DNA from 2 places in the Desulfitobacterium sp. LBE genome. Region 1 is predicted to be linked to the other one. Evidence: riboswitches for the same ligand, from Rfam matches in the RefSeq annotation. Region 1 holds a riboswitch; the other holds the start of a gene.
The links. A riboswitch is a leader RNA that binds a small molecule or an ion and turns the genes downstream of it on or off. The one in region 1 is predicted to bind S-adenosylmethionine.
Positions count from the first base shown of each region.

Region 2: another riboswitch for S-adenosylmethionine. It lies ahead of metA (homoserine O-succinyltransferase); the one in region 1 lies ahead of DESLBE_RS09530 (methionine ABC transporter ATP-binding protein).

Region 1 is NZ_VLKD01000001.1:2,012,774-2,016,184, forward strand. It holds gene hisZ (ATP phosphoribosyltransferase regulatory subunit) at 1-822, opposite strand, end outside; gene DESLBE_RS09525 (YerC/YecD family TrpR-related protein) at 824-1,165, opposite strand; SAM riboswitch class I at 1,364-1,464, shown strand; gene DESLBE_RS09530 (methionine ABC transporter ATP-binding protein) at 1,545-2,567, shown strand; gene DESLBE_RS09535 (methionine ABC transporter permease) at 2,560-3,237, shown strand.
Region 2 is NZ_VLKD01000001.1:4,088,598-4,092,008, reverse strand. It holds gene DESLBE_RS19320 (HDIG domain-containing metalloprotein) at 4-606, opposite strand; gene metA (homoserine O-succinyltransferase) at 641-1,564, opposite strand; SAM riboswitch class I at 1,675-1,781, opposite strand; gene DESLBE_RS19310 (cysteine ABC transporter substrate-binding protein) at 2,049-2,924, opposite strand; gene DESLBE_RS19305 (amino acid ABC transporter ATP-binding protein) at 3,063-3,411, opposite strand, start outside.

The sequences.
Region 1 (3,411 bases):
CCCCGTATAATAGCTGAAGCCGCGCAGAATACCCAAATCCAGAGACACATAATCCTGGACTCCGAAATCCTTTAAGTACCGATAGACCTGCCTCAGGGCAGCCACCGCTTCCAACAGGGAAGGCCGCCGGCTCCACTCCAGAACCTGATCCAGCATATCCTCTTGGCCGTGAAGATGGGGAAGCTTTAAAAGAACGTCCTGAACCCCAGCTTCAAAACCGTAGTCCTTAACCAACCGCTCAATCCCCACAAAATCCTTGCGGGCCAGCTTCTCCTGATAATGGAGCTGGAATTCCTGAGGAACCCCTAACTCAGCCATAATACCGGTAAAGATCCCCATATGTCCCAAATTGATTTGAAAGTCCATGCCGCCGATTTTGCGGAGAGCTTCAATCGCTAAGGCGACCACTTCGGCATCTGCCGCAGGAGAGGCCGAGCCAATCAGCTCCACTCCCACCTGCCTGAATTCTTGTTTATGAGATTTAGAATAGCGGAAGACATCTGCTGCGTAACATAAGCGCAAAGGAAAGGCAGTCCCCCGCATCCGGGTGCTGACCATCCGGGCGATGGGAGTGGTTAACTCCGGACGCAGCACCAGGACATGGCCCTGACGATCAAAGAGCTTAAAAAAACTATCCCCTTCCTCTTCGACCGGCTGGATGCATGCCCCATACTCCAAGGTCGGAGTGACAACCTTCTGATAAGCCCAGGCTTTGAATAAATCCAGTGCAGAGGCCTCTGCCCGCTCTTGTAAGGCTAACTCATCAGGAAGAAGATCATGCATCCCTTCCGGGATTCTTAAGCCCAGAGAACTTCGCAGCATATTAATCCCCCCCCTTTTCCTTCTCCTCCAGACGCTTCAGGACCATCTGATAACCGTCGGCCCCAAAGTACAGGCACCGCTTAACCCGGCTGATAGTCGCCGTACTAGCCCCTGTGGATTGGGCGATGGTGGTATAGGTCACATTCTTCTCCAGAAGTTTGGCCACTTCCAGACGCTGAGCCAAAGACTTAATCTCCGCCACCGTAGCGATATCCTGAAAGAACCTATAGCACTCTTCCCGATCCTTTAATAATAAAATAGCGTCAAAAAGCGCATCCGTTGAGGAATCACGCAGGCGCTGATCAATTCCCTTGAAATCATCGTCTTTATATTCATCCATCATCGATCATCTCCTTATACTTCTATACTTTAATTTATTAAAGTATAGGGCCCTTGTCAATATTCATAGCCTCTCTTCAGAAAATTTGTTTAACCTGCCAGAACTTTCTATTGAAAAAATTACTTGCCAAGACTCTATGCTTTATGTTAATATAATGTCTATCAAGATTTCGACTGAAACTTGGTACAAAGTTAATAAACACTCTTATCCAGAGTAGGTGGAGGGACTGGCCCGATGAAACCCGGCAACCGACATGAAAATGCACGGTGCTAAATCCTGCAGGAAATACTGGGAGATGAGAGGAAACCCGACTATAACTCTGCGGATTTCCTCGTGGAGTTTTTTGTTATATTCAGTTAGAACCTAACGAGGGGGAACAGCGTTGATTAGAATTGAGAACTTAACAAAGGTTTACACCTCCCGCAAAGAGCAAGTTACAGCCATTGAAGATATCTCCCTGCATATTCCCAAAGGAGCGATTTACGGCATCATCGGTTTAAGCGGTGCCGGTAAAAGCACCCTGGTCCGTTGCATCAATCGCTTGGAAGAGCCCACCGGGGGTAAAATCATCATCGATGGTCAGGATTTAACAGCGATGTCCGCGGCAGAGCTCCGGCAAGTCCGCCAAAAGATCGGCATGATCTTTCAGCACTTCCATCTGCTCCAGTCCCGCACCGTTTTTGATAATATTGCTTTTCCTTTAGAAATTGCCGGTTTTAAAAAACCAGAGATAGAAGAGAGGGTTAAGGAGCTGCTTCCCCTAGTAGGCTTGGAGGATAAGGCCCATGTCTACCCTTCCCAGCTCAGCGGCGGTCAAAAGCAAAGAGTGGGGATTGCCCGTGCGCTGGCCACCAACCCTAAAGTGCTCCTTTGCGATGAGGCCACTTCCGCCCTTGACCCCCAAACCACTTTATCTATCTTGAATCTCTTAAAGGATATCAATCAGCGTTTCGGCTTAACCATTATTATGATTACTCACGAAATGAAAGTGGTTAAAGAGATCTGCACCGATGTGGCCGTCATCCATGAGTCAAAAATCGCTGAACAAGGGCCTGTGGAATCCGTCTTTATTCAACCCCAGTCCAGCGTCGCCAAGGAATTCATCTCCACTGTATTTCCCAATGAACTCCCTGAAGATTTGCTTCGTGAACTGGCCACTCATCCCAATTCTCAGATTGTGCGCATCCAATTCCTGGGTTCACGGGCATCGGACCCCATCATTGCCGACCTTATGAAAGAATGCGAGGTTCGGGCCAATATCCTTTATGGAAGCATCGACCACCTCCGCTCCACTCTCTTTGGCACCTTAACCTTGGAGCTGCAGGGAGATCCCGGACAACTGGCTTTAGCTCATCAATATCTAGCCCAGCGCGAACTCAAAGTGGAGGTGATCCAAAATGTTTGATTTTACCAACCCTCAATACTGGGAAACCATCTATCAACTTCTGGTCCCTGCTACAGGAGAGACCCTATACATGGTTATGGCCTCTACTCTGCTGGCTTATCTTCTTGGTGTTCCTCTGGGGGTCATTCTGGTCATCTCTTCTCCCGATCATATCTCGCCGAATCCTTGGATAGAACGCACCCTCGGCACAGTGATCAACATCTTTCGCTCGGCACCTTTTATCGTTTTGCTTCTGGCTTTGATTCCTGTCACTCAAGCCATCATGGGCACATACATCGGTACCGACGCTGCAATAATCCCTCTGGTCTTTGCCACAGCACCTTTCGTGGCCCGCATGGTGGAGAGTTCGCTTAAAGAAATTCCTTACGGAGTCATTGAAGCGGCCCTATCCATGGGCTCTTCCCCTTGGCAGATTATCCGTAAAGTTCTTTTGCCTGAAGCCAAGGCCTCTCTCATCTTAGGCGCCGCCATCACCACGATCAGCGTCGTCGGCTATACCGCCATGGCGGGGACCATAGGAGCCGGTGGCTTAGGAGACGTGGCTATCCGCTACGGGCATCAACGTTTTCGGACCGACGTGATGATTATGACCGTCATCATTCTCGTGATTATCGTCCAATTGGTTCAACTCTTTGGCACCAAACTGGCTCGCCGGATTAGTAACCACTAAGCATGTTCCAAGCGCTCACTCAAATTCATGGCGGGCGATACCGGTACTCCTGTCAAGTTCTTTGGGGAGGAGGCTTGAGCATATATCTTCTCAAGGGTATCTCACAATGAAGGGTATCTCACAATGAAGGGTATCTCACAAAAAATGTCTTCATGTGTATCTTCAGAGGAAAAG
Region 2 (3,411 bases), 2.1 Mb from region 1:
TAATTATTTTCCTGCTTCGGCACCTGCTTCGATATTGCCCTCCAAGCCGATGGCAACGGCGACGGTGCGCATTCCTTTAATGGTCTCTTCAATGATCTCGTTCAAATCCTTGCCCAAGCGGTTGGCTCCAGCTTCGATCACTTCCCGGTTGACATTCTCCGCAAAGCTCTTTTGCTTCCATTTCTTTTTGACAGATTTAGCGGTCAGGTCGTGAAGGCTCTTGCTGGGACGGAGCAAAGCCGTGGCTGAGACCAGACCTGTCAATTCGTCAATGGTAAACAGGACCTTTTCCACGTTCTCCCGGGGCTCCACATCATGGACCAGACCGTAGCCATGGCTTTCAATAGCCCGGATAAATTCATCCGGCAAGCCTTGGGGGGTGAGGATCTCCCGGGTTTTGCGGCAGTGTTGATCTGGGTACATCTCAAAATCAATATCATGCAATAAGCCGATATTTCCCCAAAGGTCGGGATCTTCCTGATAAAGGGAAGCAAAATGGCGCATCACCGCTTCCACTGTCATGGAGTGACGCAATAGGGTTTCACTTTTTACATACTCGTTGAGAAGCTGCCAAGCAGCCTCCCTATCTTTTGTATAATCCGGCATCCGACATCCTTCTTTCTATCGTGGTATTTGTATTTTATCTATTGCCCAGTTCTTCAAGGTTATAGGGTGTTTCCTGATAGACATAGTAATTGAGCCAATTGGCAAAAAGCAAATTAGAATGCCCTCTCCACTTGACGAGAGGCGTCTTCCTGGGATCATCCCCGGGGTAATAGTTCTGAGGAATGTTGATGGGGAGCTCCAGGGCCATATCCCGATCATATTCCGCTTTCAGGGTATGGGGATCGTATTCGGAATGACCTGTGGCAAAAATCTGCCGGCCACCCTTGGTCCCGATCAGGTAGACTCCGGACTCCTCAGATTCGGAAAGAATCTCCAGCTCCGGCGCCTTGACGATATCTTCCTTTCTGACTTCTGTATGCCGGGAGTGAGGCACATAAAAAACGTCATCAAAACCTCTGAGCAAGCGGACATCCTTGCGGTTTAAGGTATGAGGGAAAACACCGAACATCTTCGCCGGCAAAGGATACTTGGGAACACCAAAGAAGTGGTAAAGCCCGGCCTGGGCTCCCCAGCAAATGAAAAGAGTGGAAAAGACATGGGCTTTACTCCAGTCCATAATCTTCTGCAGCTCCGGCCAAAAATCAACCTCTTCAAAGGGCATCTGCTCGATAGGGGCCCCGGTAATGATCATGCCGTCAAATTTCTGATCTTTGATGCTGTCAAAGGTCTGATAATACTTAATCAGGTATTCTTCCGGGGTATTCTTGGAGTGATGGGTTTCCGGGTAAAGCAGGGTAATATCCACTTGCAAGGGGGAATTCCCTAAGAGCCGGAGAATCTGTGTTTCGGTTACGATCTTATTGGGCATGAGATTGAGAATGACAATACTGAGAGGGCGAATGTCCTGATGCTCGGCACGCCTCTCTTCCATAATAAACACATCCTCTTTGGTGAGTATTTCTGCTGCGGGCAGGCCATCGGGTACATTGATCGGCATAGTATTCTCCCTTCGCTACACTTAGAAAATTCTTCGTTCATTCTGAATGGGTTTGTCTTTAAAATAAAGAAAACCTCTTTCCAAGAAAGAGGGTATCACCAAAAATTCCTCTCTCATCTATCAATGCTTCCATCGCAGGAATTAGCACCGTTGTATTCATCTGAATACCGGTTGCTGGGTTTCATCGGGCCAGTCCCTCCACCACTCTTGATAAGAAATGGGCTGTATTTAGTTGATGACGATGAAAATCGTCATTGGCACTATATTATTACATCTTGGCACTAATGTCAATCTGCTCTATAACAAAATTATTGTAGAGGGATTGTACGAGTCGCGTAGCTTTTCAGCATTTTTCTGAGGCTTTTGCGGCTCCTTTTCAGATCTTTTTCATAACAGAAGACGGCTCTCCCCGGCTAAAGCAGGATGAGAACCGTCTTACTCCTTATTATCCTTAGATATATATTTAGATATATATACTCTGGGCTTAAAGTTTCCCGCCTTCGACAATCAGCTCCTCAGGTTTTACATCGTCCCCGTACACGGGCAGGAGGGTTTTTTCATAAGCTTTCCTTACAAAATCTTCTTTAGCAAGCTCTGCCAGCTCCTGATTGATCCAGTTTAAGAGTTCGGTGTCGCCCTTCTTTACTGCCGGTGCAATGGTGTCCGTGCTGCCTAAAGTAGGTACACCTACGGTGAAGCCCGGATTGGATTTGGCCCAGGCGAGGACTTCCGTATTGTCATGAGCTAAGGCGGCTCCCCGGCCATCTTTTAAGGCTTCAAAGGCTTCCGTGTTTTGATCATATTTAAGAAGTTCCAGATCCGGGTGGTTTTTGGTCAGATAATCCTGAGCCGTGGTTCCTTTATTGACAATAACCTTCTGCCCTTGAAGCTGGTCGATAGAGGTGATCAAGGCTCCGTCAGGTGAGACGATCCCCAGGGCAACTTTCATATAGGGGTTGGCAAAATCCACTTTTTGCTTTCTTTCTTCTGTCACTGTGAAATTAGCCATAATAATGTCGACCTTGTTGGATTCCAGATAAGGTACTCTGTTGGCAGCCTCCACCAATACGAACTCTACCTTGGATTCGTCCCCTAAAAGGTCTTTGGCGAAGCGTCTGGCGATTTCCACATCAAAGCCTTGATTCTGGCCATTGGCATCTACATAACCAAAGGGCGGCTTATCGCTGAACACCCCAATCCGCAGGGTTCCCCGCTGCTTGATTTCTTCCAGGGAGCCTGCTGGGGAGGCGTTGTTGGCATTATTGGCTTGGTCGCCGCCTGTCTGGCCGCACCCCACAAGTCCGCCCAAGAGCAACGCTCCGGCCAGAACGAGGGCCAGGGATCTGATCATCTTTTTCATCTTTTCTCTCAACCTTTCTTCTCTTCTTTTTGGGATATTTTTATAGCTTTCCTTTGGCTCTAGTTGCCCGGCACTGTGAAAACCTATGGAACGCTGCGGAAGGCTGCAGTATTGCTGCACCCGCCTGGCGCACCGGCACTAATATTGAAATATATTAAGAAATTGCTTCGCCCGCTCGGTGCGTGGGTTATTGAAGAACTCCTGGGGACCGGCAATTTCACAAATAGTACCTGAATCCATGAAGACGACCCGGTCGGCGACGGCTTGGGCAAAGCCCATCTCATGAGTGACAATGATCATGGTCATTCCCTGTTTGGCCAGGCCCAGCATCACGTCAAGAACTTCCCGGACCATTTCCGGATCAAGGGATGCTGTCACCTCATCAAAAAGCATGATCTCCGGATTCATGCATAAGGCTCTGACGATAGCGATTCTTTGCTTCTGGCCTCCGGATAGCTCCCTTGGCCAAGCGTCCATTCTATCGAAT